DNA from 2 places in the Brevundimonas sp. DS20 genome. Region 1 is predicted to be linked to the other one. Evidence: predicted binding sites of a transcription regulator. Region 1 holds the regulator's gene; the other holds the start of a gene.
What was found. Region 1 encodes HrcA, which represses chaperone genes, less so after heat shock. Its sites were predicted from a motif close to GTTAGCANTCNNNNNNNNNGANTGCTAAC; they were not measured.
Positions count from the first base shown of each region.

Region 2: a site for HrcA is predicted at 11,175-11,203, ahead of groES (co-chaperone GroES). Genes of this name have one in related genera too.

Region 1 covers NZ_CP012897.1:764,724-780,447, reverse strand. The annotation lists gene JL11_RS03715 (D-glycero-alpha-D-manno-heptose-1,7-bisphosphate 7-phosphatase) at 1-77, opposite strand, end outside; gene JL11_RS03710 (DegT/DnrJ/EryC1/StrS family aminotransferase) at 388-1,545, shown strand; gene JL11_RS03705 (Gfo/Idh/MocA family protein) at 1,549-2,481, shown strand; gene JL11_RS03700 (hypothetical protein) at 2,529-3,041, shown strand; gene JL11_RS03695 (DUF2459 domain-containing protein) at 3,137-3,796, shown strand; gene rbfA (30S ribosome-binding factor RbfA) at 3,862-4,311, shown strand; gene truB (tRNA pseudouridine(55) synthase TruB) at 4,446-5,375, shown strand; gene rpsO (30S ribosomal protein S15) at 5,456-5,725, shown strand; gene pnp (polyribonucleotide nucleotidyltransferase) at 5,971-8,193, shown strand; gene JL11_RS03670 (hypothetical protein) at 8,263-8,637, opposite strand; gene rph (ribonuclease PH) at 8,699-9,424, opposite strand; gene hrcA (heat-inducible transcriptional repressor HrcA) at 9,531-10,583, shown strand; gene grpE (nucleotide exchange factor GrpE) at 10,580-11,218, shown strand; gene JL11_RS03650 (S8 family peptidase) at 11,346-13,397, opposite strand; gene JL11_RS03645 (dienelactone hydrolase family protein) at 13,669-14,568, opposite strand; gene purH (bifunctional phosphoribosylaminoimidazolecarboxamide formyltransferase/IMP cyclohydrolase) at 14,707-15,724, opposite strand, start outside.
Region 2 covers NZ_CP012897.1:646,090-661,813, reverse strand. The annotation lists gene JL11_RS03185 (M20/M25/M40 family metallo-hydrolase) at 1-1,536, shown strand, start outside; gene JL11_RS03180 (acetyl-CoA C-acetyltransferase) at 1,728-2,903, opposite strand; gene trhA (PAQR family membrane homeostasis protein TrhA) at 3,061-3,774, shown strand; gene phaR (polyhydroxyalkanoate synthesis repressor PhaR) at 3,861-4,478, shown strand; gene JL11_RS03165 (hypothetical protein) at 4,475-4,837, shown strand; gene JL11_RS03160 (hypothetical protein) at 5,017-5,439, opposite strand; gene JL11_RS03155 (hydroxymethylglutaryl-CoA lyase) at 5,507-6,421, opposite strand; gene JL11_RS03150 (ArnT family glycosyltransferase) at 6,418-8,121, opposite strand; gene JL11_RS03145 (glycosyltransferase family 2 protein) at 8,197-8,937, shown strand; gene groL (chaperonin GroEL) at 9,037-10,683, opposite strand; gene groES (co-chaperone GroES) at 10,821-11,108, opposite strand; gene JL11_RS03130 (hypothetical protein) at 11,390-11,824, shown strand; gene zigA (zinc metallochaperone GTPase ZigA) at 11,873-13,093, opposite strand; gene JL11_RS03120 (DUF1826 domain-containing protein) at 13,187-13,756, shown strand; gene pgi (glucose-6-phosphate isomerase) at 13,760-15,367, opposite strand; gene JL11_RS03110 (hypothetical protein) at 15,481-15,724, shown strand, end outside.

The DNA.
Region 1 (15,724 bases):
TCAGGCAGATGCGGATAGCCCGAATCCTCGATCAGAACCCCGTCGCGATCCAGAAAAACCGCGGGAACACCAGTCATGCGTCTTGTCTCGAACGTAGCCGTATCGACGCCGCAAGGCGCGGCGCAAAGGGACGGTTAGAAAAGGAACCTGGCTTAGGATGAGGACAGGCCGGCGCCAAGAGCGGTCGAACGCCGCCCTAGAGCATGATCGTTTCAGGCGGAACCGCGTAGCGGTTCCTCCTCGACGGATCAGGCTCTAACGTTGCAAAGGGCAACGCGAAGTGACGCAGCCCCGTTTGGCCCCTGGGACCGATCTTGCTAGGAGGGCGGCCACCCTCGCGGCCGATCCGTCGGTCCGCCGCCCCCGAATCACGTGGAGAGCGCCCGCATGATCCCCTTCATCGACCTCCAGGCCCAGCGCCTGCGCCTCGCCGGCAAGATCGAGGCCGCCGTCCAGGAGGCCGTCGTCGGCGGCGCCTGGGTCATGGGGCCCCAGGTCCGTCAGTTCGAGGCCGACCTCGCCGTCTTCGGCCAGGCCAAGCATGCGCTCGGCTGCGCCAACGGCACGGACGCCCTGGCCCTGCCGCTGATGGCCTGGGGCGTCGGACGCGGCGACGCGGTCTTCGTGCCCAGCTTCACCTTCGCCGCCACAGCCGAGGTCGTGCCCTGGTTCGACGCCGAGCCGGTCTTCGTCGATGTGGACGCGAACACCTACAACATGGATCCGGCCGCCCTGGAGCGCGCCATCGAAGGGATCAAGGCCGAGGGCCGCCTGACCCCGCGCGTGGTCATCGCCGTCGATCTGTTCGGCCAGCCGGCGGACTATCCGGCGATCAAGGCGATCTGCGACAGGCACGGGCTGAAGCTGATCGCGGATTCGGCCCAGGGTTTCGGCTGCACCGTCGGCGGGGAGCACCCGCTGAAATGGGCCGACATCACGACCACCAGCTTCTTCCCGGCCAAGCCCCTGGGCTGCTACGGCGACGGCGGGGCGGTTCTGACCAATGACGACGAACTGGCCCAGCTGATCGATTCCGTCCGGGTGCACGGCAAGGCCGTGGCGGTGGACCTGAAGGACCGCGTCTTCGATCACGACCCCAAATATCTGAACATGCGCATCGGCCTGAACAGCCGTCTGGACACGATCCAGGCCGCAGTCCTGATCGAAAAGCTGAAGGTCTTCGGCGAGGAGATCGAATGGCGCAACCGCATCGCCGCCCGCTACAATGAAGGCCTGCGCCCCCACGTCGCCAAGGTTCCCGACGTCCCGGCGGGCAATGTCTCCAACTGGGCGCAGTACACGATCGAACACCCCGACCGCGACGGCCTGATCGCCCATCTGAAGGCCCATGACGTGCCGACCGCCGTCTATTATCCGATCCCGCTGCACCTGCAGCCGGCCTATGAGCGCTTCCCCCAAGGCGCCGGGGGTCTGCCCGTCACCGAGCGGCTGAAGGACGTCGTCGTCAGCCTGCCCATGCACTCGGACCTGGATGAGGCGACCCAGGACCGGATCATCGCCGCCGTCGCCGGCTACAAGGGCTGAACCATGCCGAACACCCCCGTCCTCAAGTTCGGCGTCGCCGGCGTCGGCGTCATGGGCCGCAACCATGCCCGCGTCGCGGCCGAGATGCGCGAGTTCGACCTGACCACGGTCTTCGATCCCGATGCGGTCGTCGCCGAGGGCGTTGCGGCCGCCTATGAGGCGACCCCGGTCACGACGGCCCAGGCCTTCGTCGACGCCGGCCTGGACGCCGCCGTCGTCGCCACGCCCAACCGCTTCCACGCCGAAGTCGGGGTGGCCCTGTTGGAAAAGGGCGTCCACGTCCTGGTCGAAAAGCCCATCGCCGCCACCGTGGCCGACGCCCAGCGGATGATCGACGCCGCCAAGGCCAATGACCGCGTCCTGATGGTCGGCCAGGTCGAGCGGTTCAATCCGGCCGTCGAGACGGTCAAGCGAGCCGTCGCCGACGACGAGATCATCTCCATCCAGATCACCCGCGTCGGCCCCTTCCCGCCCCGCATGGGCGAGGTCGGGGTGGTCATCGACCTGGCGGTTCACGACATCGACATCATCCGCCACCTGACCGGGTCCGAGATCGTCGAGGTCCAGCCTCAGCTGGCCCGCACCCGCGCCGAGCGCGAGGACACGGCCCTGCTGCAGTTCCGGCTGGACAACGGCGTCATCGCCCACATCACCACCAACTGGGTCACCCCCTACAAGACCCGCACCCTGCAGGTCGCCACCAAGACCAAGTTCATCGTCGCCGACCTGATCACCCGCCAGGTGACCGAATATTTCGGCCAGCAGCCTGACGGCTCCTATTCGACGAAAATGCTGAACAGCTGGCCCGCCGAACCGCTGAAGAAGGAGCTGGAGGCCTTCGCCCGCGCCATCCATACCGGCGAGACCCCGGCGGTGACCGGCGAGGACGGCCTGCGCAATCTGGAGGTCGCCCTGCGCTGCCTGGGTGAACACTGATCGGGGCGAGGCCTAAAGTCGCCGCAATGGAGAGGAAGGAAAGAGGCATGCGCACGCCCCTCGCCGCCCTGTCCGTCGCCCTGTTGACCGTGTCGGCCGCCGCCCCGGCCCAGGCCGACACCCGCTACTTCTCCTACAACGCCTCGGATCGGATCACCCAGGCCCTGACCAAGGGGATCACCCTTCAGGTGCGGCGCGGCCTGTTCGGCGCCGTCGCCATAGAGCGGCTGTTCTCGACCACCGCCCGTGGATCGGCCGACCTGGCGCGCGGCGGCCCCGATGCAGCCCGGCGGATCCTGCCGGAGGACGCCCGAGGCGCGGACCTCTATGAAGTGCAGCAGATCGGCGACGGGCGCGGTCTGGCCCGCGCCCTGTGTCCGGGGGCCGATCAGGTCTGGCTGGCGGCAAGCCGCATCCGCGCGCCACGCCCCCTGACCTTGAACGCAGTCGGTCGCTGGGCCGACGGGACCCACCGCCATTGCGTGACCCTGACCTATGAATGGCGTGGAGAGTGGCAGACGGCGCCGGCCTCCCCCTTCGCCGACGCCCCCGGCGCCTGATTGGGCGAACCCGCCTTCCAACCGCACCGCTTGATCGCCTAGTCTGGCGATCGGCCGAACCTTCGGAGATGACGGCGATGCGATGGGCCCTGCCCGTGTTGGTTTTAGTCGGCCTTGTCGCCGCCCTTCTGACCTGGACCCGCCTCGGTCCGGCCGCGCCGCCGGCGACCGACGTGCCGATCGTGGTCTATCTTCTGGACAACGGCTTTCATTCCGATCTGGCCTTGCCGCGCGCGGCGCTTGAACGACGAGGCGGCGCCCTGGGACGGGCGGTTGAGACCCTGGCGCCGGGTGACTGGATTCTGGTCGGCTGGGGCGACGCCCGATTCTATGTCGATCAGAGCCCGATCTCCGACCGCCTGCCCGACGGCGCGCGCGCCTTCTTCCGGCCCGGCAATCCGTCCGTCGTCATGTTGGACCCGGAGGCGGACGACCCGCGCGCGCGACACGCCCCCGATCGGCGGGCCGCCCTTCATCTGACGCCCGTCGCCTTCGACCGGATGGCGGATCGGATCGAGGCGTCGCTGGATCTGTCGAGCGGCGCGCCCCGCGTCGCCGCCGCCCGCCCCGGCGACGACGCCCGCTTCTTCGCCAGCCGCGAAACCTTTTCCATCCTGCATCTTTGCAACCACTGGACGGCCGGCGTCCTGAACGCCGGCGGCGTGACGATCCGCCCCGCGCGGTCGATCTTTTCCAGCGAGGTGATGCGGTCCGTCCGGGCCGCAGAACTGGACACGGCGGTCCCACACGCCTAGACCGCCCGCCTTTCGCTTATCCGGCCGGGTCCGAACCCCGGCGGGCGATGAAGAAGGAGCGGCCGATGGCCCGTAAGCAACACACCCGAAATTCATCCGGCCTTGCCGGTCCCAGCCAGCGCCAGCTGCGCGCCGGCGAACTGATCCGCCACGCCCTGGTCGACATCCTGCGCGAGGAGGACATCCACGACGAGGCCCTGGCCGGGGTCTCGGTCACCGTGACCGAGGTCCGCCTGTCGCCGGACCTGAAACACGCCACCTGTTTCGTCGAGCCCCTGGGCGCGGGCGTGGAGACCGCCCCGGTCGCCGGCCATGAGAGCGAGATCATCAAGGCGCTGAACGTCCACGCCAAGTTCCTGCGCGGCCAGCTGGGCCGCCGGCTGGACATGAAGTTTACTCCCGACCTGAAGTTCCGCCACGACGAGAGCTTCGACGCCGCCAGCCACATTGACCGTCTGTTCGACGACCCCCGCGTCCGCGCCGACCTGGAGCGCCGCGACGAGGTTGAAGACTGATGCCGGCGATCCTCCCCCATTGGGGGAGGGGGACCGCGAAGCGGTGGAGGGGGCTCACCCCAGACACCACGCGCGGATCAGCCCCCTCCACCCCGCTGCGCGCGGTCCCCCTCCCCCAACGGGGGAGGATTTAGATGGCCCGCAAGAAGAAGGGCGACGTGGTCGACGGCTGGGTCTGCCTGGACAAGCCGTTCGAGATGGGTTCGACCGAGGCGGTCAGCCGCATCCGCCGCCTGTTCAACGCCCAGAAGGCCGGTCACGCCGGGACGCTGGATCCCCTGGCCAGCGGAATCCTGCCGATCGCCCTGGGCGAGGCGACCAAGACCGTGCCGATGATGATGGAGGCGCAGAAGGTCTATCGCTTCACCATCAACTGGGGCGTCTCGACCGACAGCGTGGACCGCGAGGGCGAGATCATCGCCCGCTCCGACGTGCGCCCCACCCTTGAGCAGGTGAAGGCCGCCCTGTTCGCCTTCGTCGGCGAGATCGACCAGACGCCGCCGCGTTTCTCGGCCATCAAGGTGGACGGCGCCCGCGCCTATGATCTGGCCCGCGACGGGGTGGATTTCGAACTGCCGTCCCGGCGGGTGATCATCCATTCGGCCGAGGCGACGGCCGCGCCGGACGCCGATCATGTCGAGATCCGCATCCTGACCGGCAAGGGCGTCTATGTCCGTTCCCTGGCCCGCGACCTGGCCCTGGCCCTGGGCGCCGAGGGTCATGTGTCGGCCCTGCGGCGCGAGCGGGTCGGGCCCTTCAGCACGGAAAACGCCGTCACTCTGGATTCTCTGGAGGAAATGGTGCATAGGGGCGCCGCCTCGGAAGGCTTGCTTCCCGTCGCGACCGCTCTGGACGACATCCCGGATCTGGCCGTGACGGAACAGGACGCCTTCTCGCTTCGGCAGGGACGCCCGATCGTTCTGCTCCCCCGTCAGGTGGAAACCCTCAAGACCCGTCTGTCGGACGGCTCGCGAACGGTTTCAGCCTTCCAGGGCCAGACCCTCGTCGCACTCTGTCAATTGCGGGCCGGCCGGTTAGAACCCGACCGCGTTTTCAACCTCTAGGCCCGGGCCATTCGGCAAGGGCCGAGACCCCACGGCCTCAAGCAGCGCGAAGCGCGATAGGCCAAGAAAGGACTCCTTCGATGTCGATCACTGCTGAACGCAAGAACGAAATCATCGCCGACAACGCCCGCACCGCCGGCGACACCGGCTCGGCCGAGGTTCAGGTCGCGATCCTGTCGGAGCGCATCGCCAACCTCACCGAACACTTCAAGACGCACAAGAAGGACAACCACTCTCGCCGTGGCCTTCTGAAGATGGTGTCGCAACGTCGCCGTCTGCTCGACCACCTGAACAAGGTCGACGCCGGGCGCTATCAGGCGCTCATCGCCAAGCTGGGTCTGCGTCGCTAAGGGCGCGGATCCGTGTAAGACTGTATGACGAGGCGCGGGCGGTCACGTCCGCGCCTCGTTGTGCGATTAGAACCGACCTGCGCGCCGCAGGACTTTAACGGCGCAGACGCGAGGGCCGAGCCGGTCCTCAACCGGGTCTCCGCGATGGCGCGGCGGCCCTTGGATCGAAGGACTGAACGCCGACGCATCCGCCCAATGATGGGACCCCGCACGGAATACGCCGTCCGGGATACGAAAGACGAAATATGTTCGATATCAAACGCAAGACGATCGAGTGGGCCGGACGCCCGCTGACTCTGGAGACGGGCCGCATCGCCCGCCAGGCCGACGGCGCCGTGCTGGCGACCTACGGCGAGACCGTGGTTCTGGCCACCGTCGTCTACGGCCGTTCGCCCAAGCCGGGCCTGGATTTCTTCCCCCTGACGGTCAACTACCAGGAAAAGACCTTCGCCGCCGGCAAGATCCCGGGCGGCTACTTCAAGCGTGAAGGCCGCCCGACCGAGAAGGAGACCCTGGTTTCCCGCCTGATCGACCGCCCGATCCGCCCCCTGTTCGTCAAGGGCTTCAAGAACGAGACCCAGGTCGTCGTCACCGTGCTGCAGCACGACATGGAGAACGACCCCGACGTCCTGTCGATGGTCGCCGCCTCGGCCGCCCTGACCATTTCCGGCGTGCCCTTCATGGGTCCGATCGGCGCCGCCCGCGTCGGCTTCATCGACGGCGAGCTGGTTCTGAACCCGACCGTGGACCAGATGGAAGGCTCCGACCTGGATCTGGTGGTCGCCGGCACCCAGGACGCCCTGATGATGGTGGAATCCGAGGCCAAGGAGCTGTCGGAAGAGGCCATGCTGAAGGCCCTGATGTTCGCCCACGCCGGCATGCAGCCGGTGATCGACGCCATCATCGATCTGGCCGAACACGCCGCCAAGGAGCCCTTCGACTTCCAGGCCGAAGACCATTCCGACGTCGTCGCCGCGATCAAGAAATTGGTCGGCGAGGAGATCAAGGCCGCCTACGCCCAGCCGGGCAAGTACGAGCGCCGCTCGGGCGTCGACGCCGCCAAGAAGAAGGCCGCCGAAGCCCTGGTGAAGACCGACGAGAACCCCGAGGGCGTCGACAGCTCCAAATTCTCGGCCGCCTTCAAGGAATGCGAAGCCGACGTCCTGCGTCGCGACATCATCGAGAACGCTCACCGCGTCGACGGCCGTGCCCTGGACAAGGTCCGCGCCATCGTATCGGAAGTCGGCGTCTTGCCGCGCACCCACGGTTCGGCCCTGTTCACCCGCGGCGAAACCCAGGCCCTGGTCGTCGCCACCCTGGGCACCGGCGAGGACGAACAGTACATCGACAGCCTGCAGGGCACCTACAAGGAGTCCTTCCTGCTGCACTACAACTTCCCCCCCTATTCGGTGGGTGAAGCCGGCCGCATGGGCTCGCCCGGCCGTCGCGAAATCGGTCACGGCAAGCTGGCCTGGCGGGCCATCCGTCCGATGCTGCCGAAGAAGGAAGACTTCCCCTACACCATCCGCCTGGTCTCCGAGATCACCGAGTCGAACGGCTCGTCCTCGATGGCCACGGTCTGCGGTTCGTCCCTGGCCCTGATGGACGCCGGCGTGCCGCTGGTCCGTCCGGTCTCGGGCATCGCCATGGGCCTGATCCTGGAGCCGTCGGGCGAGTTCGCCATCCTGTCGGACATCCTGGGCGACGAAGACCACCTGGGCGACATGGACTTCAAGGTCGCCGGCACCTCGGAAGGCATCACCTCGCTGCAGATGGACATCAAGGTCCCCGGCATCACCGAGGAGATCATGAAACAGGCCCTGACCCAGGCCTCTGCCGGCCGCCTGCACATCCTCGACGAGATGTCCAAGGCCATGGACGCCCCGCGCGCCTCGCTGGGCGAACATGCGCCCAAGATCGAGACGATCAAGATCGCGGTCGACAAGATCCGTGAAGTGATCGGTTCGGGCGGCAAGGTGATCCGCGAGATCGTCGAGAAGACCGGCGCCAAGGTCGACATCGGCGACGACGGCACGATCAAGATCGCCGCCAATGACCAGGAGAAGATCGACGCCGCCAAGGCCTGGATCCAGTCCATCGCCTCGGAACCGGAAGTGGGCGCCATCTACTCCGGCAAGGTGGTCAAGGTCGTCGACTTCGGCGCCTTCGTGAACTTCTTCGGCGCCAAGGACGGCCTGGTCCACGTGTCCCAGATCGCTCTGGAACGCGTCGCCAACCCGGCCGACGTCCTGTCGGAAGGCCAGGAGGTCAAGGTCAAGTTCCTGGGCTTCGACGACCGCGGCAAGACCAAGCTGTCGATGAAGGTCGTGGACCAGACCACCGGCGAAGACATCACCGACAAGATCAACGCCGAACGCGCCGAACGCGGCGAGGAGCCGCTGTCGGAAGACACCGGCGGCCGTCCCAAGCGCGAAGGCGGCGATCGCGGCCGTCGCCGTCGCGACTGAGCCTCGGCCTGAGGTTTGAATGACGAAGGCCCCGCCGGCGACGGCGGGGCCTTTTTCATAACAGCCGTCTCAAGAGCGGCATTCGGCGGGCGGATCCTTGTCCCACAGCTTGCAGGACCGGTCGATCTCGCCCCGGATCAGGGCGCAGGGATTGTCGGCGTGGCAGGGCGGATGGGTGGCCGGGCTGACCTTGATGCAGCGCTCGACCAGACGCGCCGCCGCCGCCTCGCCGATATCCGCGCGGCATGCGGTCTGGGCTGCGAGGCCTCGTTCAGCGCCCGTATCGGGCTGATCCGAAGACGCCGGACCCGGAGCCGTCTCTGCTATGGTCTGCGCGCCCGAACCGGGGTCCGCAGCGGGCGCGGTCCTGTCCTCCCCGGACTGGCAGGCGGCGACCGCGAGGGCGGCCGACAGGGCGAAACAGGCGGACAGGAAAGGGCGCATCGACATCTCCGGGCTGAGGGTCATAGCCACGATGACCCGCCTGTTGAACGCACGAAACTCCTTAAGAGCGCACCGCCTCCAGCGCCGCCTTCTGCAGGGCGAACAGTTCGGCGCAGCCGGTCTCGGCCAGGGCGAACAGGCGGTCGAACTCGGCGCGGGTGAAGCCGCGCTTTTCGCCCGTGGCCTGGATCTCGACGATCTGGCCCGAACCGGTCAGGACGAAGTTGGAATCGGCCTCGGCCTCGGAATCCTCTTCATAGTCCAGGTCCAGCACCGGAACCCCGTCGCAGACGCCGCAGGACACCGCCGCCACCTGGTCCAGGATTGGATCAGCCTTCAGCACGCCTTCGTCGCGCAGATAGTTGAGGGCCGAGGCCATGGCGACCCAGGCGCCGGTGATGGCGGCGGTGCGGGTGCCGCCGTCGGCCTGGATCACGTCGCAGTCCAGCACCACCTGACGCTCGCCCAGCGCCTTCAGATCGACGACGGCGCGCAAGCTGCGGCCGATCAGACGCTGAATCTCCTGCGTCCGGCCCGTCTGTTTGCCGGCGGCGGCTTCGCGGCGGCCGCGGGTGTGGGTGGCGCGGGGCAGCATCCCGTATTCGGCCGTGACCCAGCCCTGGCCCTTGCCCCGCATCCAGCCGGGAATGGTCTCCTCGACCGAGGCCGTCACCAGAACCTTGGTGTGGCCGAAGGTGATCAGGCACGAGCCCTCGGCGTAGCGATTGACGCCGGTCTCGATGGTCACGGGACGCAGCTGGGCGTCGGTGCGTTGCGAATGGCGCATGAGATGAGTCCTTGGAAGCTGGGGCGGCGGTGATTATCCTGAAAACGTGAGCCTGTATGCCCCCAAAACCCCGCCGTTCGACGGCGGTCCGGCGACGGGCCAGTCTCTGGCGGGGCTGGCCGGCCTGGACGCGCGCGCGCGCGACATCTTCCGGCGCATTGTGGAGAGCTATCTGGAGACGGGCGAGCCGGTGGGGTCGCGGACCCTGTCGCTGGGCGGGATCGCCCTGTCGCCGGCCTCGATCCGCAATACGATGCAGGACCTGACCCTGGCGGGCCTTCTGGCCTCGCCCCACGCCTCGGCGGGGCGGATTCCCACCCATGCGGGTCTGCGCCTGTTTGTCGACGGCCTCTTGGAAATCGGCGACCTGACCAAGGAGGAGCGGCGCGAGATCGACGCCCGCCTGGCCGGCCGGGGCCGCAATTTCGAGGCCGCCCTGGACGAGGCGTCCAACCTGCTGTCGGGCCTGGCGGGGGGCGCAGGCGTGGTCTCCAGCCCGGTGCGCGACGCCGGGGTCAAACATGTGGAGTTCGTGGCGCTTGGCGGCGATCAGGCCCTGGCGGTCATCGTCGCCGACGACGGCACGGTGGAGAACCGGATCATGACCCTGGCGGCGGGGGTCACCCCCTCGACCCTGACGGAGGCCTCCAACTTCCTGAACGCTCGGCTGCGCGGCCGGCCCTTCGCCGAGGCCAAGCGGGAAATGACCCAGGAGCTGGAGATCGCCCGGCGCGAGCTGGACCAGGCCGCCGCCCGGCTGGTCGAGGACGGTCTGGCCGCCTGGTCCGGCGGGCCGGACCGCGAGCGGGCCCTGATCGTGCGGGGTCGGGCCAATCTGCTGCAGGACGGCGAGGGCCTGGCCGATCTGGAGCGGGTGCGGGTCCTGTTCGACGACCTGGAGCAGAAGGAACAGCTGATCGGCCTGCTGGACGGGGTGGATGCGGCGCAGGGGGTGCGGATTTTCATCGGCGCTGAAACCCGTCTGTTTTCACTTTCGGGTTCCGCCGTGATCGCGGCGCCCTATATGAGCGGCCGACAGCGGGTTCTGGGCGCCATAGGCGTCATAGGACCGGCGCGACTGAACTACGCCCGTGTCATTCCGTTGGTGGACTATACCGCCCGGGTGCTGGGCCGAATGCTGGACGGGAAAGAAACGTGAGCGACAAACCCCAGAACGACGATTTCAACGAACTGGACGCCGACATGGCCCAGGCCAACGCCGAACACGGGCTGGACGCCGATCCCTCGGACAATCTGGCGCCGCTGGACGCCGTGATCGCCGAGCGGGACGAGTGGAAGGACCGCGCCCTGCGCGTCGCCGCCGAGATGGAGAATCTGAAGCGCCGTTCAGAGGCCCAGCAGAACGACGCCCGCGCCTACGCCATCCAGCGCTTCGCCAAGGATCTGCTGGGCGTGGCCGACAATCTGGAGCGCGCCCTGATGGCCGCGCCCAAGGAGGCCGAGGGCGCCACGGCCGGTCTGGTGACGGGTCTGGAAATGACGCAGAAGGCCCTGCTGCAGGCGTTCGAGACCAACGGTCTGAAGCGGGTCGCGCCCGAGGCCGGCGAGGCCTTCAACCCCCATCTGCACCAGGCCATGATTGAACAGCCGTCGGACACGGTGCCGGGCGGAGCCGTGGTCCAGACCATGCAGTCCGGTTTCGAACTGTTCGGCCGCACGATCCGCCCGGCCATGGTGGTGGTGGCCGCCAAGGGATCGGGCGCCCAGCCGTCAAACCCCTATGGCGGCGGCGGCGGCGAACCCCAGACTCACGCCTTCGACGGCAAGGCTTGATCACCGCCCTCCTCTGAGGGGGTTTGTGCTAGTGAATAGTGCTGGTGAGCGGCAGGTGAGCGAGGCGTTCGGCACGACGTTCGAGGCCGCACAATTCTCGCTCACCTTCACCAGCGCCGACACCCCCTCAGAACCGGCGTCGCCAGCCCCCGATCAGGGCGAACTCGGGCGCGGCGTCGGCGGTGTGGCGCGGCTCGCGGCTGGCCACGGCTTGCAGCGACAGGCTGGAGCCGTCCCTCAGACTGCGTTCGCCGCCCAGGATGAAGTCGATCTGACGCCCGCTGGGCGCCGCCGAGAAGCGGCGACGCGAATAGGTCAGGGGGTCGAAATAATCGACCGGCACGTCCGCCAGCCAGGCCGAGAAGGTCCCCCGCTCCATCCGGAGCGGCTGTGAGACGGTGAAGCTGATCCGATCGCACAGGGCGGTGCAACCCGTCAGCAGGGCCAGCCGCCAGTTGGAGCTGATCGCCGCCCCGTCCGTCGACAGGAAACGGCCTTCGGTCTCGGTGGCGCCCACGCCGACCTCGCCGAGCAGGGCCAGACCCGGTCGCAGGGCCCAGTCCCCGCCGACCGCATAGAAGCGGGTCCGCGACGGCAGGGCGAAGTCCGAACCGCCCGGGATGAAGGCCCCCAAGGGCCCCAGCCGTTCGTCCAGGGCGCCCAGGCTCAGCGACAGGCCGCCGTCGGCGCCGCGCCAGGCCAGGGTGGCGCGGCTGTAGGTCGAGGCCGCTTCCTCGACCCGACGCAGCGGCATGCGACGGTCCCCCCCGCCGCTCTCGGCCGCCAGGGTGAAGGCGCCGAGCCGAACCTGACCGCGCGCCGCATGATCGGCCTGGGCCAGGGCGGCGAAACCGTCGCCGGCCGCGCCCTTGAACGGAGAGACGGCGCCGCCGCGACCTTGCCAGGTGGCGAAGTTCAGGCGGCCGATCTCCAGATCCAGCAGGGCCTCCTGGCGGGGTTCGTCGCCCAGCCAGGGCGCGTCGGTCAGGTCGCGGCGGGCCGTCACCGCCTCGACCGGTTCGTCAAGCTGGGCCGCCGTCAGGCTCAGCCGCCCGCCGCGGGGCAGGCTGAGGCTGGTCGTGGCGGTGCGGCTGCGTTCGAACGGCGCAGCCTGGTACGAACGGCTGGGCGCCGTCGGATAAGCGCCGCCCAGCTGGACCGCGAACATTCGATCATAGCCGTCGAACAGCACGGTCTCGAGCGCCGTCTGGCGTGCAAAGGCGTCGCCGAAGGCCGAGCCGACAAAACTGCCGGGCTCCGTCGCGGCGACCAGGGTCGCGCCGTCCGCCAGGGGCACAGAAGTGGTCCCCGCCGGCTGGAAGGCGCGCGCCAGGTCCAGAAGACCGCGGCCATAGACGACGTCGGTCCCGGCGTCCCCGGCGTCCCGCGCAGTCTCTATCAGCAGGGACAGGGCTTGGCGGCCGGTCAGATTGGGAAAGGCGTCCATCAACAGGGCCAGGGCGCCGGCGACGTGCGGGGCCGAGAAGGACGTGCCGCTGACCCGCCAGCAGCTGGTCGTATCGCAGCCTGTGACGATCGCCTCGCCCGGCGCCGAGATATAGCCCGCCGCCGCCACCCCGGCCCTGTTCGAAAAGCTGGACATGGCGTTGGAGGCGTTGTGCGATCCCACCGCGATCACGGCCCCGGCGAAGCGCGGATCGACGGCGTAGCGCGCCGGCCAGCCGGGATTGGCCTCGCCGTCATTGCCGGAGGAGGCGACGATCACCGCCCCCGAATTGACCGCCCGGAGCAGCGCGGCCTCAAAGGCCGAACCCAGACGGTCGTCGCCGCCCAGGGACATGTTGATGATCTTGACCCCATTGGCCACGGCGTAGTCCAGGGCCCGGACCAGGTCCGAACTGCTGAAACAGACGTCGGTGTTCTTCTCCTCGCAGTCGGAGATGTCGGTGCGGATCGACAAGATCGTGGATTCATAGGCGACGCCGATCGTGCCCTGGCCGTTGAAGTTGGAGGCGATCACCCCGGAGACCCGTGTCCCGTGGCTGCTGTCGGCGACATAGGGCGTATTGCGGCCGGGAACCACGTCGGTCGAGGCGGCGGAAATCCGCCCCACCAAATCCGCCGTGTCTCGGCTGACGCCGGAATCGACCACGGCGACCGTCACACCGCTCCCGGTGGCGCCCGCCCGCCACGCCGCCTCAGCCTTCACATTGGCCACGCCATAGTTGCGCTCATATTCGGCGGACGTGGTGGACGGCGGCGCAGGGGGAGGTGGCGGCGGTGGAGGCGGGGAGGGGAGGAGGAGGAGGAGGGGAATCACCGGCGTGACCGAACCGGAACCGCCTCCTCCGCCGCCACCCCGCCGCAGGCCGCCAGCGGCAGGGCCAGAAGACCGACGCTCAGCAGAATCGTCCGCTTCAACCGTTTTCCGACCACGTCGTTCCTCCCGAGCCGCGCGGTCGGTCGCCGCGCCTTCACCCAATAACCGCCTAATTCTTTAACGCTTTATCGAAAACCGCGAGCAGTTTGGCCCAACCGTCCTTGGCCTCCGCCTCGGCGTAGCTGGCGCGGTAGTCGGCGTGGAAGCCGTGCGGGGCGTCGGGATAGACGTCGATCCGGCTCTGGGTCTGACCGGCGCGCGCCAGGGCTTGGCGCATCCGTTCGACGCTGGCCAGGGGAATGCCTTGGTCCTGACCGCCGTAGAGGCCGAGCACCGGCGCCTTCAGGTCGTCGGCCAGATCGACCGGCCAAGGCTGGCCGGACGAGACCTGGGCCGGGGTCGCGTCCACCGCCGGCGCCAGACGGCCGTACCAGGCCACGCCCGCGCCGATGGCGGCGAAGCGCGCCGCCGCCTGCCACACCACCTTGCCGCCCCAGCAGAAGCCGGTGATCCCGACCTTGCCGTCGCGCGCCCACAGCTGCTGGCTGGCCCATTCCAGGGTGGCCGACAGGTCGCCCATCACCTGTTCATAGTTCGCCGCGCCCACGATCTGCATGATCCGGCCCATGTCGGACAGGGGCGCCGGATCCTCGACCCGGACGAAGAAGGCCGGGGCGATGGCGGCGTAGCCCTGTTTGGCCAGGCGGCGGCAGACGTCCTTGATATAGTCGTGGACCCCGAAGATTTCGGACACGACGATCACGACGGGGAAGGGGCCGTCTCCGGTCGGACGCGCCACATAGGCCGGCAGTTGAAACCCGTCCGGCGCCGGATAGGCGACCTCCGCCGTCTCCAATCCGGCGGCGTCGGTGGTGATCGGCTTGGCCTCCCTGGCCAGGGCAGCGACCGCATAGCCGGAAAAGAACAGCCCCCCAAGCGCCCCCACCGCCCTGCGGCTGAGCTTCAGATCATCGGCGGTCTGGCCTTCGGGACGGATCAGGGTGGTCATGGGACGGCTCCAGAAACGGGGGAACCGCCAGACCATCACGGCGCGCGGGGGGCGTCCAGTCACGAACGCGAGGACGTCAACGATGGAAAGAAGGCCGCTCACCGCGTCGCGAGCGGTAGCGGCCTTCTTTCCCTAGGGTCAGTGCCGGAAGACCCGCACGCCCGTGAAGGCCATGGCGATCCCCTTCTCGTCGGCGGCGGCGATAACTTCGGCGTCACGCATCGAGCCGCCGGGCTGGATCACCGCCGTGGCCCCGGCCGCGACGGCTTCCAAGAGGCCGTCGGCGAAGGGGAAGAAGGCTTCCGAGGCGCAGGCCGACCCCTCGGCCAGCGAAGTGGTCAGACCCTTGGCCTCCCCGGCCTCCTTGGCGCGGATGGCGGCGATGCGGGCGCTGTCGCGGCGGTTCATCTGGCCCGCGCCGATGCCGGCGGTCTGGCCGTCCTTGGCGTAGACGATGGCGTTGGACTTGACGTGTTTGGCCACGGTGAAGGCGAACAGCATGTCCTGGATCTCGGTCGGCGTCGGCTGGCGCTTGGTCACGATCTTCAGGTCCGACGGCTTGATCAGCGACCGGTCGCGGCTCTGGACCAGGAAGCCGCCGGCGACCGAACGGAACACCTCGCCCGGCCCGTGCGGATCGGGCAGGCCGTCGGTGATCAGCAGGCGCAGGTTCTTCTTGGCGGCGAAGACGGCCTTGGCCTCGTCGTCGGCGCCGGGGGCGATGACGACCTCGGTGAAGATTCCAGTGATGGCGCGGGCGTCGTCGCCGTTCAGCGGCCGGTTGACGGCGATCACGCCGCCGAAGGCCGAGACGGCGTCGCATTCCAGGGCGCGGGCATAGGCTTCCGACAGATCCTTGCCCACGGCCACGCCGCAGGGGTTGGCGTGTTTGACGATGACGCAGGCCGGGGCCTCGAACTCGGCGACCAGCTCATAGGCGGCGTCGGCGTCGGCGATATTGTTGTAGCCCAGCTCCTTGCCCTGGACCTGGGTCGCATAGGCCACGCCCGGCCGGCGCTCGCCGGTGCGGTAGAAGGCGCCGGTCTGGTGCGGGTTCTCGCCATAGCGCAGGGTCTGGGCCAGAGAACCGGCGATCGACTTGCGGGCCGGGGCGGCGTCCTCGACCTGCTGGGCGAACCAGGCGGAGACGGCGGCG
Region 2 (15,724 bases), 120 kb from region 1:
AACCGGACCACCGTCAACGGCATCATCGACCAGGGGCTGAACCACAGCCAGGTGATGCAGACGGCCGCCTATCTGACGGATCGGATCGGCGGGCGAATGACCAATTCGCCGCAGATGCGGGAGGCGGAACGCTGGACCCAACAGCAGTTCCGCGACTGGGGCCTGTCGAACGTCCGGGCCGAAGGGTTCGAGTTCGGGCGGGGCTGGTCCATCGTCCGCTCCAGCGCCCGCATGACGGCCCCGCGGCCGCTGGACCTGAGGGCCATTCCGGTGGCCTGGACGCCTTCGACCAACGGGGTGATCAGCGGCGGCGTCATCGTGGCGCCGATCTCCAAGGTCGAGGATTTCGACAAATGGCGGGGCAAGCTGTCGGGCAAGATCGTCATGCTGTCCCAGCCCGGCACGGGGTCCGAACCGACCGAGCCGGCCTTCAAACGCTGGACCAGCGCCGAGCTGGCCGAGCGCAACACCTATGTCCAACCCCAGTATTCGCCCGCTGCGATCGAGCGTCAGCTGAAGACGGCCGATTTCGCGGCGCGGCTCGACGCCTTCCTGGTCGAACAGGGCGCCCTGGCCTGGGTGAGGATTTCCCAGCGGGACGGCGGCCTGCTGCACGGCACGGGCTATACCTATCAGGTCGGCGCGACGCCCAAGCTGGCGGGCATGGAGCTGGCGGCTGAGGACTATCGTCGTCTGGCCCGACTGGCCCTGACCGATACGCCGCCCACGCTGGAACTGATGAGCGAGGTCCAGTTCCATGACGAGGACGTCAACGCCTACAACATCCTGGCCGACATCCCCGGCAGCGGGGGAACCAGCGAATACGTCATGGCGGGCGCCCATCTGGACAGCTGGGTCGCTTCGGACGGAGCGGTGGACAACGCCGCCGGCAGCGCAGTGGTCATGGAGGCCGCACGCATCCTTAAGACCCTGAACGTGAGGCCCAAACGCACCATCCGTTTCGCCCTATGGAGCGGCGAGGAACAGGGCATCCTGGGCTCTTTGGCCTATGTCGACAGGCATCTGGCCACTCGCGCGCCCTCGAACGATCCAGCGTTGGCGAACCTGCCGAACAACCGAACCTGGCGCAGCCGCTGGCCGATCGAGCCGCGCGAAGGCTATCGGGATCTGGTCGCCTATTTCAACCTGGACAACGGCTCGGGCAAGATTCGGGGCATCAACGCCGAGGGCAATGTGGCCGCAGTCCCGATCTTCCAGGAATGGCTTGCGCCCTTCGCCAGCATGGGGGCGACCACCGTGTCCCTGCGCCCTTCGGGCGGCACCGACCACGTCTATATGCAGACGGTCGGCGTGCCGGGGTATCAGTTCATTCAGGATCCGCTCGACTATTCCAGCCGCCTGCACCACACCAGTATCGACAGCTATGACCACCTGAAGCCGGAGGACATGCGTCAGGCGGCGATTATCCTGGCCAGCTTCCTGCTGAACGCGGCCAACCGCGACGAGCCCCTGCCGCGCATGCCCCTGCCGACCGAGCCGACGCCGACCGATCCCTTCGAATATCCGGCGGACTGAAGTTGGACTCCCTCTCCCGGCGGGAGAGGGCTTGAGCACACGGCGGCGGAGCCGTCGTCTTTGTGCGATCCGAAGGGCGGCGCGAAGCAGCCGAAGGGTGAGGGTTCGGTGGGTGCGACTTGGCGCACCGCCTGTCCCTCATCCGTCCGCTTCGCGGCCACCTTCTCCCAAAGGGAGAAGGAAGTTTCAGGTCACCCCCGCTCCACGCACATCGCCACGCCCATTCCCCCGCCGATGCACAGGGTGGCGAGGCCCTTCTTCGCGCCGGACCGCTTCATCTCGAACAGAAGCGTGGTCAGGATGCGCGCGCCCGAGGCGCCGATGGGGTGGCCGATGGCGATGGCGCCGCCGTTGACGTTGACCTTGGCCGGGTCGAGGCCCAGCTCCTTGACCACGCACAGGCTCTGGGCGGCGAAGGCCTCGTTGGATTCGATCAGGTCCAAATCCGCGACCGTCCAACCCGCCTTTTCCAGCGCCTTCTTCGAGGCGGGGATCGGCCCCGTGCCCATGATCGACGGATCGACCCCGGCGGTGGCGGAGGCGGCGATGCGGGCCAGGGGCTCAAGCCCCCGCGCCTTCGCCTCTTCGGCGCTCATCAGCACCAGGGCGGCGGCGCCGTCGTTCAAGCCCGAGGCGTTGGCGGCGGTGACGCTGCCGTCCTTGGCGAAGGCGGGCCGCAGCTTCTGCATCAGCTCCAGGGTGGCGCCGTGGCGGATGTATTCGTCCTGGTCCACGACCACGTCGCCCTTCTTGCCGGGGATGACCACCGGGGCGATCTCCTCGGCGAATCTGCCGGCCTTCTGCGCCGCCTCGGCCTTGTGCTGGCTGGCCAGGGCGAACTCGTCCTGGGCCTCGCGGGTGATGCCCCATTTGTCGGCGATGTTCTCGGCGGTCTGGCCCATGTGATAGCCGTTGAAGGCGTCCCACAGCCCGTCCTTGATCATGGTGTCGATCAGGGCGACGTCGCCCATCTTGTGGCCCGTGCGCAGCTGCTGGGCGTGGGGCGCCTGGCTCATGCTCTCCTGTCCGCCGGCGACCACGATCCCGGCGTCGCCCAGGGCGATCTGCTGGGCGGCGACGGCGACGGCCCGCAGGCCCGAACCGCAGATCTGGTTCAGGCTCCAGGCCGGGGCGGACTGGCGCACGCCGGCGCCGACCGCCGCCTGACGCGCCGGGCCCTGGCCGGCCGCAGCCTGAAGCACATGGCCCAGGATCACCTCGTCCACCTCATCACCCGCGACCCCGGCCCGCTCCAGCGCCGCCTTGATGGCGATCTCGCCCAACTTGGAGGCGGGCAAGGACGACAGGGCGCCGAGGAACGACCCGACGGGGGTGCGGGCGGCGGAGACGATGACGACCTCGGTCATGGGATTTCACTCTCTGCGGAATTATCGAGTGGCTCTTTTGCCGCATATGGGCGGCTTCGTCACCTAGCGGACGAAACACCGCGCCGGATTCAGTCCTTCGTCATCCTGACGGCGCATTCTGTCGGAACGATAGGGACGATCTTGGATTTGATTGGCCATGCTGGGAACGCTGAAACGCCTTGTCACCCATGTCTGCACGCCGGACGAGCTGGACATGATCGAGCACTATCAGACCCGGGCCGAAAGGCTGGCGGACCTCTGGGTCCATGCGGTGGGTCTGATGCTGGCGGCCGTCGGCGGCGTCGTTCTGGCGGGCTTGGCAGGGGTCTATACGGGGGTCGGAGGCGTTCTGGCCACGGCCATCTACGCCCTGTGCCTGATCGGCATGCTGACCGCCTCGACCCTGTATAACTGGACCAACCCGTGCGCGGCCCGTCCGGTGCTTCGCCGCCTGGATGAGGCGGCCATCTTCCTGATGATCGCCGGCAGCTACACCCCCTTCACCACCCAGAGGTTCGAAGGTCTCTGGTCGATCGGCTTCACCGCCCTGATCTGGACCCTGGCCTTCGTGGGCGCCGGGGTGAAGCTGTTCGCGCCGCGCATATCCGACCGGTTCTGGAGCGCGGTCTATGTCGTTTTCGGCTGGCTGGCCGTCGCAGCTCTGAAGCCAATGGTGGAGACGGTCCACCCCGTCGCCCTGGCCCTGCTGGTTCTGGGCGGGCTGATCTATACGGCCGGGGTGCTGGTCTTCATCAGCCCGAAGGTGCCGTTCCGCCGCGCCATCTGGCACGGTTTCGTCGTCACCGGGGCGACGGTGCATTGGACGGCCGTCCTGGTCGGGGTCGTACTGGCCCCGGCGATGAGCCACTGAGGCCTTGCGGCGCGCTTGGGATCAGCCTCTAGCGCTTCGCGCCGCAACGGACGATAGTGGCGCGTTGCAAAATCGCGAGAACAAGCGTGGCTGACGAAAACATCAAGGGCGGAAAGACCGGCGAAGGCGATCAGGTCGTCATCAAGAAGTATGCGAACCGGCGTCTCTACAATACGCGCAGCAGCACCTATGTGACCTTGGACGACCTTGCCGCCATGGTGCGCGAGGGGACCGAGTTCGTCGTCTATGACGCCAAGACCAACGACGACCTGACGCGCCAGATCCTGACGCAGATCATCTTCGAAGAGGAAAGCCGGGGCGAGGCCCTGCTGCCGGTCCAGTTCCTGCGTCAGCTGATCGGCTTCTACGGCGGCTCGATGCAGGGCGTTCTGCCCTCCTATCTGGAAATGTCCCTGACCAACTTCAGCCGTCAGCAGGAGCAGTTCGCCAGTCAGATGAGCCGGGCCTTCGGCGCCGGCGCCGGCGCGACCCTGATCGAGGAGGCGGCCAAGACCAATATGGCCGTGTTCGAACGGGCGATGCAGATGTTCCCCGGCTTCGGCTATGGCCGAAGCGAGACGGCCGCCCCGCCGGCGGCGGAAACCAAGGCGGCCGCAGACAGCGACGCCCTGGAGGAGATGCGCCGCCAGATGGACGAAATGCGCGCCCAGATCGACCGTCTCGCCGAGTCCAAGCCGAAATGACCGATCGGATCCAGGCGGTCAGCGGACCTGAGCGCGTGGATCGCCGCGAAGGTGAAAGGCGCGAGCGCGAACGGCGCGCTCAGCAGGCGGCGGCCAAGGCCCTGGTCCCGGCGCCGCTGACCGAGGCTGAGGCCGAGGCTGCAACGGGGTCCTCGGCAAGACCTGCCGTCCATACGGCCGGCGAACCCGGCGCGGCGGCCTTTGTGGCCCAGCAGATGGGCCAGAAGGGGCAAAGGCGCGGCCTGAAGGGCGGTCCTCCGGTTCTGAACGCCGCGCGCGCCGCCTATTTGGGGGCTGAGTATTCGGGCGAGGCCGAGCGACGGCCGCCGGTCGGGCGCGCGTCCAAGACCGACGTCTGATCGGGCGTTAGGCGTCGGGCGGCACGGAACTTGCTGAAGGCGTATCGAAACGCCTCCGCCAGGACACACCATGCCCGCCGCCCTCAGCCTCGCCGCCAAGGTCTTCGACGTCGCCGTCGTGGCGCTGATCTTCACCGCCTTTTCCTAAATCGTCTTTTCGCCGCCCCGCGCACCGGCCGTCAGTTGGCTAGGTCGAAATCCTTGCGCGACGCGATGATGGTCACGATGAAGCCGGCCAGCACGTCCAGCAGGATCATCACCACGATCAGAAAGAAGGTCGAGGTGGCGAAGCCGCGGATCAGCAGGAATTCGACCAGGACGATGATGAACAGGACCATCGACAGGGCGTGATTGACGATGGCCACCCTCTGGCTCGACGTCGATTTCACCAGTTCGAAGAACAGCAGGATCAGGCCGACGAACAGGATCAGGTCGCCCGAGCCCACATTCCACTGGGCCCCTGACGCCATGGGAATGGAGAACAGCGGATCACGCAGCAGGGCGTCGGCCTGGCTCATGCCGCCGTTTCCGTCTGCGCCGAACAGCACGACGATATTGTAGAGGACCACCGGGATCAGCAGCAGGGGTATGGCGATCAGCATGGCGGCTCCTCTCCCCGGCGCAACGGCTGCGCTTCTTAAGTCTGATTAACCCTATTGCGTCCGTTCGTCACCTGCGGGGAAAGCCGCCTGCCCGGCTAAGGGCGGACGGGGCGGGGCGGCCGAGCACCGCACCGATCCAGCGCGCCGTTTCGATCAGGGCGTCCAGATCATAGCCGGTCTGAAAACCCGCGCGCTCCAGCATATAGACCAGATCTTCGGTGGCGATGTTTCCGGTGGCGCCGGGCGCGAAGGGACAGCCGCCGATGCCGCCGACCGAGGCGTCCAACACGTCCACCCCCGCCTCCACGCCGGCATAGGCGTTGGCCAGGCCGGTGTTGCGCGTGTCGTGGAAATGCAGGCGCAGGCGCGCCTCCGGCGCCGCCCGGCGGGCGGCCTCGACCTTGCGCGTCACCGCCCAGGGATCTCCGGCGCCGATGGTGTCGGCCAGGGCGATTTCACCGACGCCCAAGGCGCCGATCGCCCCCACAAGGTCGCCGACCTGCTGAACCGAGACTTCTCCGTCAAACGGACAGCCCCAGACGCATGACAGGGTCGCCGACAGAGAGGGGACAACGTCGGACGTCTGGCTGTTGTGACGGCGGGCGACGATCTCGCCCAGCATAGCCAGCTGGTCCTTGACGGCCAGGCCCTGGTTCTTCAGGCCGAAGCCGTCGGTGGCGGAAAGCGAGACATTGACCTCGTCCACGGCCGTGGTCAGGGCGCGATCATAGCCTCGGCCGTTCAGCACCAGACCGATGCGGCTGCGTCCGGCTTCGTGAGGCAGGGCCGCCATCACCGTTTCCGCCCCGGCCATCTGCGGCACATATTTAGGATGGACGAAGGAGACGGCCTCGATCCGCCGGGCTCCGGCCGCCTCCAGCCGCCGCACCAGCTCGGCGCGGACGGCGGGGTCCAGCACGGCCTTTTCGTTTTGAAGCCCGTCACGGGGCCCGACCTCGACGATCTGGATGAGGCGGCTCATCGCGTCGCCGCCGTCGCGGGGGCGGCTTGCGTCGCAGGCTCCGCCGTGCGGGGCGGGGGCGCATAGACGGTCAGGCTCACCTCGTCTCCGGCGGAATAGTTGTAGCCCCGCACCACGCCGACCGCCCGGCCCGCCACACCCAGCCGCCCGGCGGCGGCGCGGAAGGCGTCGGCGTCTCGCCCTTCGACGATGGCCGGCCGCCCTTCGGCCAGGGCGCGGGCGGCGCCTTGGGCGTCCGTCAGATCCGTGTCCCGACCCGTCAGGAAGACGAAGCTGGGCTCATGGAAGCCGGTGATGGCGACCGGTCCGGGCGTGCGGCCCTGGCGGGGATGCAGGTCGGCCGCCTCCAGGGTCTTTTCCAGCCGAGGTGCGATGGCCAGGGGACGCAGCTGCCGGATCGTGCCCGACAGGGCGGCGTGGGCCACGATCCCAAAGGCCAGGGAGGCGACGAGCGCCGCCGCCGGCGCCCGGTTCAGCAGCAGAAAACCGCCGACGGCTGCGGCCGCCAGGGCCGAACCGACCGTCAGGGCCGCCCAGGTCTGGGCCGTCGAGGTGCCGTAGACGGTCAAGCCATAGACGGTGATGCCGCAGATCAGGACGGCGGCGAACACCGCCAGGACCGCGCCGGTGATCCGCGAGACCTTGCCGATCGGCCGGGCCAGGGCGGCGGCGGCCAAAAGGGCCAGGGCGCCGAAGGTCGGCAGGGTGTAGTGCCACAGCTTGGTCGGGGCCAGTTCGAACATCAGCCAGCCGGGAACCAGCCAGCAGACCAGGAAGCGGATGGCCGGTTCGGCCCGACGGGACCAGCCGGTCGCGACCGCGGCAGGCAGCAGCAGGGTCGAGGGGAAGAACAGCAGGGGCGCGAGAAGCACATACATTCCCGGGAAGCCGGAATGGCTTTCATGGGCCCCGGCGATCTTGGGCGCCAGGTCGCCGCCGATGGCTTCGCGCCAGAAGCCCCCGTCGGTGGCTATGGTGATGGCGATCGCCCAGGGGCCGACCATCAGGGCCACCAGCGGCAGGCCCCAGCCCCAGCCCAGCCGGCCCAGCCAGCGGACGTCCCGGTCCCAGATCGACAGGGCCAGGATCGCCAGGGCCACGACCAGAAGGCCGATCGGCCCCTTGATCAGGATCGACAGCCCCAGGCCCAGCCAGAACAGAAGCTTGTGGGGCCGGATCGGTCGTTCCCCGGCTCGGGTCGCCATATAGATTCGCGCCAGGGCGGCCATGGCCAGGGTGGTGGCGCCGCACAGCATGGCGTCCGTCTTGGCGATCCCGGCCTCGGTGGACAGAAGGAAGGTCGCCCCCATGATCGCGCCGCCGAAGAAGCCGACGCGCGCGCCCAGCAGGGCCGAACCCGCCCAGGCGACAGCCCAGGCGGCCAGCATGGCCCCCAGGAGAGAGGGGATCCGATAGGGGGCGATCTCGCGATCCTCGGGGTCCGAGGTCAGGGCGACGGCGGCGGCCTGCAGCCAATAGATGCCGACCGGCTTCTTCCAGCGCGGCTCGTCCTGGAAGCGGATGTCCACATAGTCGCCGCTCTCCAGCATCTGGACGGTGGCCTGGGCGAAGCGGCTTTCGTCCCGATCCAGCGGCGGCAGGAGCAGCAGGCCCGGCAGGCCGGCGACCAGCGTCAACAGGGCCGCCAGCAGGGGGCCTCTCCAGCCGGCGATGCGGCGATCCAGATCGAAGCTCTTCATGAGAGACTCCTTACACGGGGACCGGGCCGGCGTCAGCCGTCTCCCCTAAGCCGTCGATCTCGTCTATGGAGCGGCATGACCGCCCAAATCGCTCCTGACGCGCCCCAGATCTCCGTCGTGGTTCCCGTTCACGACGAGGCCGGCGCCGCCGTGCCCCTGGCGCGTGAAATCGCGGCCGCCTTCGCCGGCCGGTCCTATGAAATGATCTTCGTCGACGACGCCTCCAGGGACGCGACCTTGGCCGAGCTGAAGGCGGCCATGGCCGAACTGCCGACCTTGCGGGTTCTGGCCCACGGAACCAATGCGGGCCAGAGCCGGGCGGTGCGCACCGGGGTGCTGGCGGCGCGGGGATCGGTGGTGGTGACGATGGACGGCGACGGTCAGAACCCGCCGGCCGATGCGCCCCGGCTGGTGGACGCCCTGCTTGCGGCCCCCGCAGACGTCGGTCTGATCGGCGGGCGACGGGCCAAGCGCCAGGACAGCGCCGCCAAACGCCAGGCCTCGGTCTGGGCGAACCGCATCCGTCGTCGACTGCTGGGCGACGACGCCGACGACACCGGCTGCGGGCTGAAGGCCTTTCGCCGCGACGTCTTCCTGCGGCTTCCCTATTTCGATCACATCCACCGCTATCTGCCGGCCCTGATGATCCGCGAGGGTTACCGAAACCAGTATCTGGACGTCGATCACCGGCACCGCGAAACGGGCCGGTCGAAATACACCAACTGGGGCCGGCTGAAGGTCGCCTTCGCCGATCTCTTGGGCGTCATGTGGCTGAAGAGCCGGTCGCGCCGGCCGGGCGCGATCTCCGAATTCTGAGCGCGATAATCCAGACGCTCACAGAACGGGCGCGACAAGAGAAAAGGGCGGGACCTCGCGGTCCCGCCCTTCTGCATTTCAGCGTCGGAAGGCTTGGACTTAGAAGTCCATCCCACCCATGCCGCCCATGCCGCCCATGTCAGGAGCGGCGGCGCCGCCCGACTTCTTGGGGGCGTCGGCGACGGCGGCTTCCGTGGTGATCAGGATGCCGGCCACCGAAGCGGCGTCTTGCAGGGCCGTGCGGACGACCTTGGCGGGGTCGATGACGCCCATCTTGACCAGGTCGCCGTATTCTTCCGTCTGGGCGTTGAAGCCGAAGGAGGCGTCGTTGTTCTCCAGCACCTTGCCGACCACGATCGAGCCTTCGACGCCGGCGTTTTCGGCGATCTGACGGATCGGGGCCTGCAGGGCGCGACGGATGATGGCGATGCCGGCGTTCTGGTCGGCGTTGTCGCCCTTGACGTCGGCCAGGATCTTGGAGGCCTTCAACAGGGCGATGCCGCCGCCGGGAACGATGCCTTCGTCAGCCGCGGCGCGGGTGGCGTTCAGGGCGTCGTCGACGCGGTCCTTCTTTTCCTTCACTTCGACTTCGGTCGAGCCGCCGACGCGGAGAACCGCGACGCCGCCGGCCAGCTTGGCCAGACGTTCCTGCAGCTTTTCCTTGTCGTAGTCGGAGGTGGTGTCTTCGATCTGGCGCTTGATCTGGGCCACGCGGGCTTCGATGTCGGCCTTCTCACCCACGCCTTCGACGATGGTGGTGTCGTCCTTGGTGATCGAGACCTTCTTGGCCTTGCCGAGCATGTCGAGCGTGACGCTCTCCAGCTTGATGCCCAGGTCTTCCGAGATGACCTGGCCGCCCGTCAGGATGGCGATGTCTTCCAGCATGGCCTTGCGGCGGTCGCCGAAGCCCGGCGCCTTGACGGCGGCGACGCGCAGGCCGCCGCGCAGCTTGTTGACCACCAGGGTGGCCAGGGCTTCGCCTTCGATGTCCTCGGCGATGATCAGCAGCGGACGGCCCGACTGCACCACGGCTTCCAGGATCGGCAGCATGGCCTGCAGCGAGGTCAGCTTCTTCTCGAACAGCAGGATCAGCGGCTCTTCGAGAACGGCCTCCATCTTGTCGGCGTTGGTGATGAAGTAGGGGCTCAGATAGCCGCGGTCGAACTGCATGCCTTCGACGACGTCGACGGTGGTGTCGGCGGTCTTGGCTTCTTCGACGGTGATCACGCCCTCATTGCCGACCTTGGCCATGGCCTGGGCGATCAGCTCGCCGATTTCGGAGTCGCCGTTGGCCGAGATGGTGCCGACCTGGGCGATTTCCGAGTTGTTGGAAACGGGCTTGGAGTTGGTCTTGACCTCTTCCAGCACCAGGCCGACGGCCTTGTCGATGCCGCGCTTCAGATCCATCGGGTTCATGCCGGCGGCGACGGCCTTGAGGCCCTCTTGCACGATGGCTTGAGCCAGGACGGTCGCGGTGGTGGTGCCGTCGCCCGCCTTGTCGTTCGTCTTCGAAGCGACTTCGCGGATCATCTGGGCGCCCATGTTCTCGAAGGCGTCTTCCAGCTCGATTTCCTTGGCGACCGAGACGCCGTCCTTGGTCGAGCGCGGGGCGCCGAAGGACTTCTGGATCACGACGTTGCGACCCTTCGGACCCAGGGTCACCTTGACGGCGTTGGCGAGGACGTTGACGCCGCGCAGCATCTTGTCGCGCGCGTCGGTGTTGAACTGTACGATTTTAGCGGCCATGCGGGCAGCTCCTTTTGTGTGAGTGGCGAGTGGTTAGTGGCGAGTGGCGAGGATCTGAGATTGGGGCGACGGCGGCGGTTTCGTCCGGAAACCTGCTCGCCACTCGCCACTGATCACTCGCCACTGAGGGCTGAGCCTTAGCTCAGCACTCCAAGCACGTCCGACTCTTTCATGATGATCAGGTCTTCGCCGTCGATCTTCACTTCCGTGCCCGACCACTTGCCGAACAGGATGCGGTCGCCGGCCTTCAGCTCCAGGGCGTTGACCTTGCCCGAGTCGTCGCGGGCGCCGGGGCCGACGGCGACGACTTCGCCTTCCTGGGGCTTTTCCTTGGCGGTGTCGGGGATGATGATCCCGCCCTTGGTCTTGGATTCTTCTTCAACGCGCTTGACCAGCACGCGGTCGCCGAGCGGACGAAACGCCATCGGTTGTCTCCCTTGATCCCCCGAATGGGGCGATTTGAACAATGGGTCAGCCCTTCCCCGTCGCCGTTTAGCAGCCGGCAGGGGAGAGTGCTAACGCGAGCGGGAGTTAGGCAGAGAGGGTGCGGGCGTCAAGCGACGCCTGCGCGAAACTTCAGAGACAAATGAACCCGAAATGAACGCGAGGCGCCGGGGAGGTTCAAACTGGGCCGGCTAAAACCGCTTCAACGCTCGACGCAATCCGGTGAAGGACCGCAATCGGGCAATGAAGAAGGAGATCGACCATGTCGAAGATGCCGAAGATCATCGCTGTCGCCGCCGCGCCCGTCATGGCCCTGAGCCTGACGGCCGCACCCGCCTCGGCCCAGTCCTATCGTGATCGCGACCGCGACGACGACAGCGCCAAGAACGCCCTGATCGGCGCCGCCGTCGGCGGTCTGGCCGGCGCCCTCTACGGCAACGGCGACGGCCGCTATATCGCCGGAGGCGCCCTGGCCGGGGCCGCCCTGGGCGCCGTGGCGACCAACCGGGGTTCGGGCTGCGAATACTACCGCGGCGGCCGCTGCTACCGGAACCAAGGCCACTGGGAGCGCGAACACGGCATCAACAGCCGCGATCCGCGCTGGGAGCAGCGCCGCGATTATCGCGACTGGCGTCGGGAGCAGCGTTACGATCGCCGGGACGACCGCCGCGACTACCGCTATGATCGCCGCTGGTAGGCAACAGGCCTGAATGACGAAGGGGCGCCGATCGAGGCGCCCCTTTTGTCATGCCGCGTTCCGACGCGGCCCCCAATGCGGGAAGGGATCCTCCAGCCTGGCCCAGCCCTTGGGTCCGCGCTCCATCTCGAACCGGGTCAGGAGGGCGGCGTCGAACAGGGAGGTCAGCAGGTCGCGGTTCATGTCCTTGCCGATCAGGACGATCTCCTGACGACGGTCGCCGTAGGGCTGTCGCCAGACGGCCTCGATGGCCTTCAGCCATTCGGGGTTGTCGTCGGGCCAGCGCTCGCGCGGGGCCGAGGCCCACCACAGGCCGCCCCATTCATGTTCCGTCACCGCGCCGGCCTGGCTCCAGGATCCGACATAGTCCATCCGGCTGGCCAGCCAGAAGAAGCCCTTGGAGCGCCAGACGCCGGGCCATTCGCGCTTCAGCAGGTCGTAGAAGCGCCGGGGATGAAAGGGTCTGCGCGCCCGATAGACGAAGGTCGAGACGCCGTATTCCTCGGTCTCGGGCGTCACCTCGCCGCGCAGGGCCTGGGACCAGCCGGCGGCCTGTTCGGCTCGTTCCATGTCGAACAGGCCCGTGCCGATGACCTGATCCAGGGCGACGGCCCCGCGCACCGCCTCGAGGATCTGGGCGCGGGGATTGAACTGGGTCATCATCGCCTTCAGCACCCCCAGCTGCGTCGCATCGAGCAGGTCGCACTTGTTCAGCACAATGACGTCGGCGAACTCGATCTGGTCGATCAGCAGATTGGCGACCGTGCGCTCGTCGTCCTCGCCGAGATGCTCGCCGCGCGTCTTCAGCCGGTCGGTCGAGGGATAGTCGCGGTGGAAGTTGAAGGCGTCCACCACGGTCACCATGGTGTCGATCCGGGCCAGATCCGACAGGCTGAAGCCGTCCTCGTCGCGGAAGTCGAAGGTGGCGGCGACCGGCATGGGTTCGGAGATTCCGGTCGACTCGATCAGCAGACAGTCGAACCGTCCCTCGCGCGCCAGCTTGCCGACCTCGATCAGCAGGTCCTCGCGCAGGGTGCAGCAGATACAGCCGTTGGACATTTCCACCAGCCGTTCCTCGGTGCGCGACAGGTCCGCCCCGCCGCCGTCGCGCACCAGGGCCGCGTCGATGTTCACCTCGCTCATGTCATTGACGATCACCGCCGCCCGTAAACCCTCGCGGTTCGACAGGACGTGGTTGAGCAGGGTCGTCTTGCCGGCCCCGAGGAAGCCGGACAGGACGGTGACGGGCAGTTTCTTGAATTCGGACACGAGAGGGCTCCACAGGGCTGCGCCAGCTTGACCGTGAGCGGCGGCCATGAGAGTTACGTTATAGTATAACGTTCTTCGTCAGCAAGGATTTCCATGGCGGTCGGCGCTGTCGTCCAGGGGCTTGCGCCCACGGTCTTCACCACCCTGTTCGAGCCCCAGGTGCGGATGGCGATCTGGTCGAGGCCCAGCCCCATGCCGCCGGACGCCCCGCCCCCGGCCGATTTCACCGCCGAATGCGACGGGCGCTGGATCGCCCTATCGGGTGCGGCGCCCGAGTGGTTTCTCCAGGACATCGAAAGACTGGCGGAGATCGTGGCGACGATCAGCGGATGCGAGGCCTGGCGTGCGCGGTGCGAGACCGTGACCCGGCGCGCCTGCCCGCGGTTTCACCAGGACGCCGTGCCGGTGCGCCTGATCGTCGCCTATGAGGGGCCGGGGCCGGAATGGGCCTTCGCCGGCGAGATCGGCGAGGATCTTGACGGGCGCCTGATCGGCACGCGTCGTCGGGTCCGCACCCTTCACCCCGGCGATGTCGCCGTCATGAAGGGCACGGCGCCGGGCTGGGAGGCCTGGCCGGAGTTTCCGGAGGTTCTGCACCGCTCGCCGCCGGCCGGGAGACGATCCCCCCGGCGCGTCTTGACGATCGACGCCGCGCCGGCGTGAGCGTCAGCCCATCAACCGCGTCATCAGGCCGGCGGTCGAGGGGTCCAGATCGGCGGAGGGGTCGCCGGCGTGGACGTCCTTCAGGATCGCCTTGGCCAGGACCTTGCCCAGTTCGACGCCCCACTGGTCGAAGCTGTTGATGTCCCAGATCACGCCTTCAACGAAGGTCTTGTGTTCATAGAGGGCCAGCAAGGCGCCCAGGGTCTCGGGCGTCAGGCGGTCCATCAGAATGGCGGTCGAGGGGCGGTTTCCGGTGAAGGTACGGTGGGTCGCCAGACGGGCGGCCTCTTCCTCCGACAGACCCTGGGCCAGGCCTTCGGCCTTGGCCGCCTCGGTCGTCTTGCCCAGCATCAGGGCCTGCCCCTGGGCCAGGGCGTTGGACCAGAGCGGCGATTCCGGCGCGTCGGCATGGGTTTTGGCGACGATCACGAACTCGGCCGGGACGATCTGCGGGCCCTGGTGGATCTGCTGGAAGAAGGCGTGCTGGCCGTTGGTGCCCGGCTCGCCGAACACCACCGGGCAGGTCTGGCGCGTCACGGGGGTTCCGTCGCGGTGCACCCGCTTGCCGTTCGACTCCATCTCCAGCTGCTGCAAGAAGGACGGCAGGCGGCGCAGGGCGTGGGCGTAGGGCGCCACGGTGCGGGCGGGGCGGTTCAGCCCGTCGACGTTGAAGACCTGGGCCAGGGCCAGAAGGATCGGCGCGTTCCGCTCCAGCGGGGCCGAGACGAAATGGTCATCCATAGCGGCGGCGCCGGCCAGCATGGCTTCGAACACGTCCCAACCCAGGGCGATGCCGCACGACAGACTGACCGCCGACCACAGCGAATAGCGTCCGCCGACCCAGTCGCGGAAGGCGAAGGTGCGGCCGCAGCCGAAGGCCGCCGCCTTGTCCGGCGCCGCCGTCACCCCGATGAAGTGTTTGGTCATGCCCTCGGCCGGCAGGGCGGCGGCCAGCCAGGCCTTGGCCGCCTCGGCGTTGGCCAGGGTCTCTTGCGTCGTGAAGGTCTTGGACACCACCACGACCAGGGTGGTCTCCGGGTTCAGGCCGGTCAGGGCCTCAGCCATGTCGCGGGGGTCGATATTGGCGACGAAGCGCAGATCGATGGACGGGTCCAGCGGGCGCAGGGCGTCCCAGACCACGCGCGGACCCAGGTCCGACCCGCCGATGCCGACGTGGACGATGGCCTCGAACTTGCGGCCCGTGGCCCCCGCCTCGGCGCCCGAGCGGACGGCCTCGGCATAGGTCTTCATGTCGGCGCGGACGGCGTCCACCTCGGCCGAGACCGGCTCGCCCAGGGCCCTGAAGTCGGCGCCGGCGGGCGCGCGCAGGGCCGGGTGCAGGACGGCGCGCCCCTCGGTCAGGTTGACGGCCTCGCCGGCGAACAGGGCGGCGCGACGGCCCTCGACGTCGCAGGCGTGGGCCAGGTCCAGACAGGCCTCGAAGGCGTCCCGGGTCCAGCTCTGTTTCGACAGATCCAGATAGAGACCCGCCGCCTCGACCGACATCCGCGCCAGCCGGTCCGGATCGGCGGCGAACTGGTCCACGATACGGGCTTTGCCCGCCGTTGCGGCGGCGGCGTCGAAGGCGGTCCAGGCGTCGTTGCGGGTCATCAGTCGTCCTCGGGAGGAGAAATCTTGGGAAGACAAGGAAGGTAAACACTCGTTTACGGGTCGAGCGTATGCCGGTTCAACGTCCTAGCCGACGCTGAAACAGGAAGTCACCCATGTCCTGCGGCCTTGCTCTCACGATCGCCCTGACCCTGTCCAATCCCGCCGTGGCCCTGGCGGCTGATCAGCCCGCTGCGGCCGCCGGCGCCCCCGTGTCCGTGGCGGCCGAGCCCCTGTTCGCCGACATCGTGGCCCGGTCCGGGAGGCTGAAGGCGATGGTGGACGGCTGGGCGGCGTCAAAGGCTGCGGACGACGCCGGTTTCTTCACCAGCCAGGCCTTCACCGGCTTTAAGGCCCAGG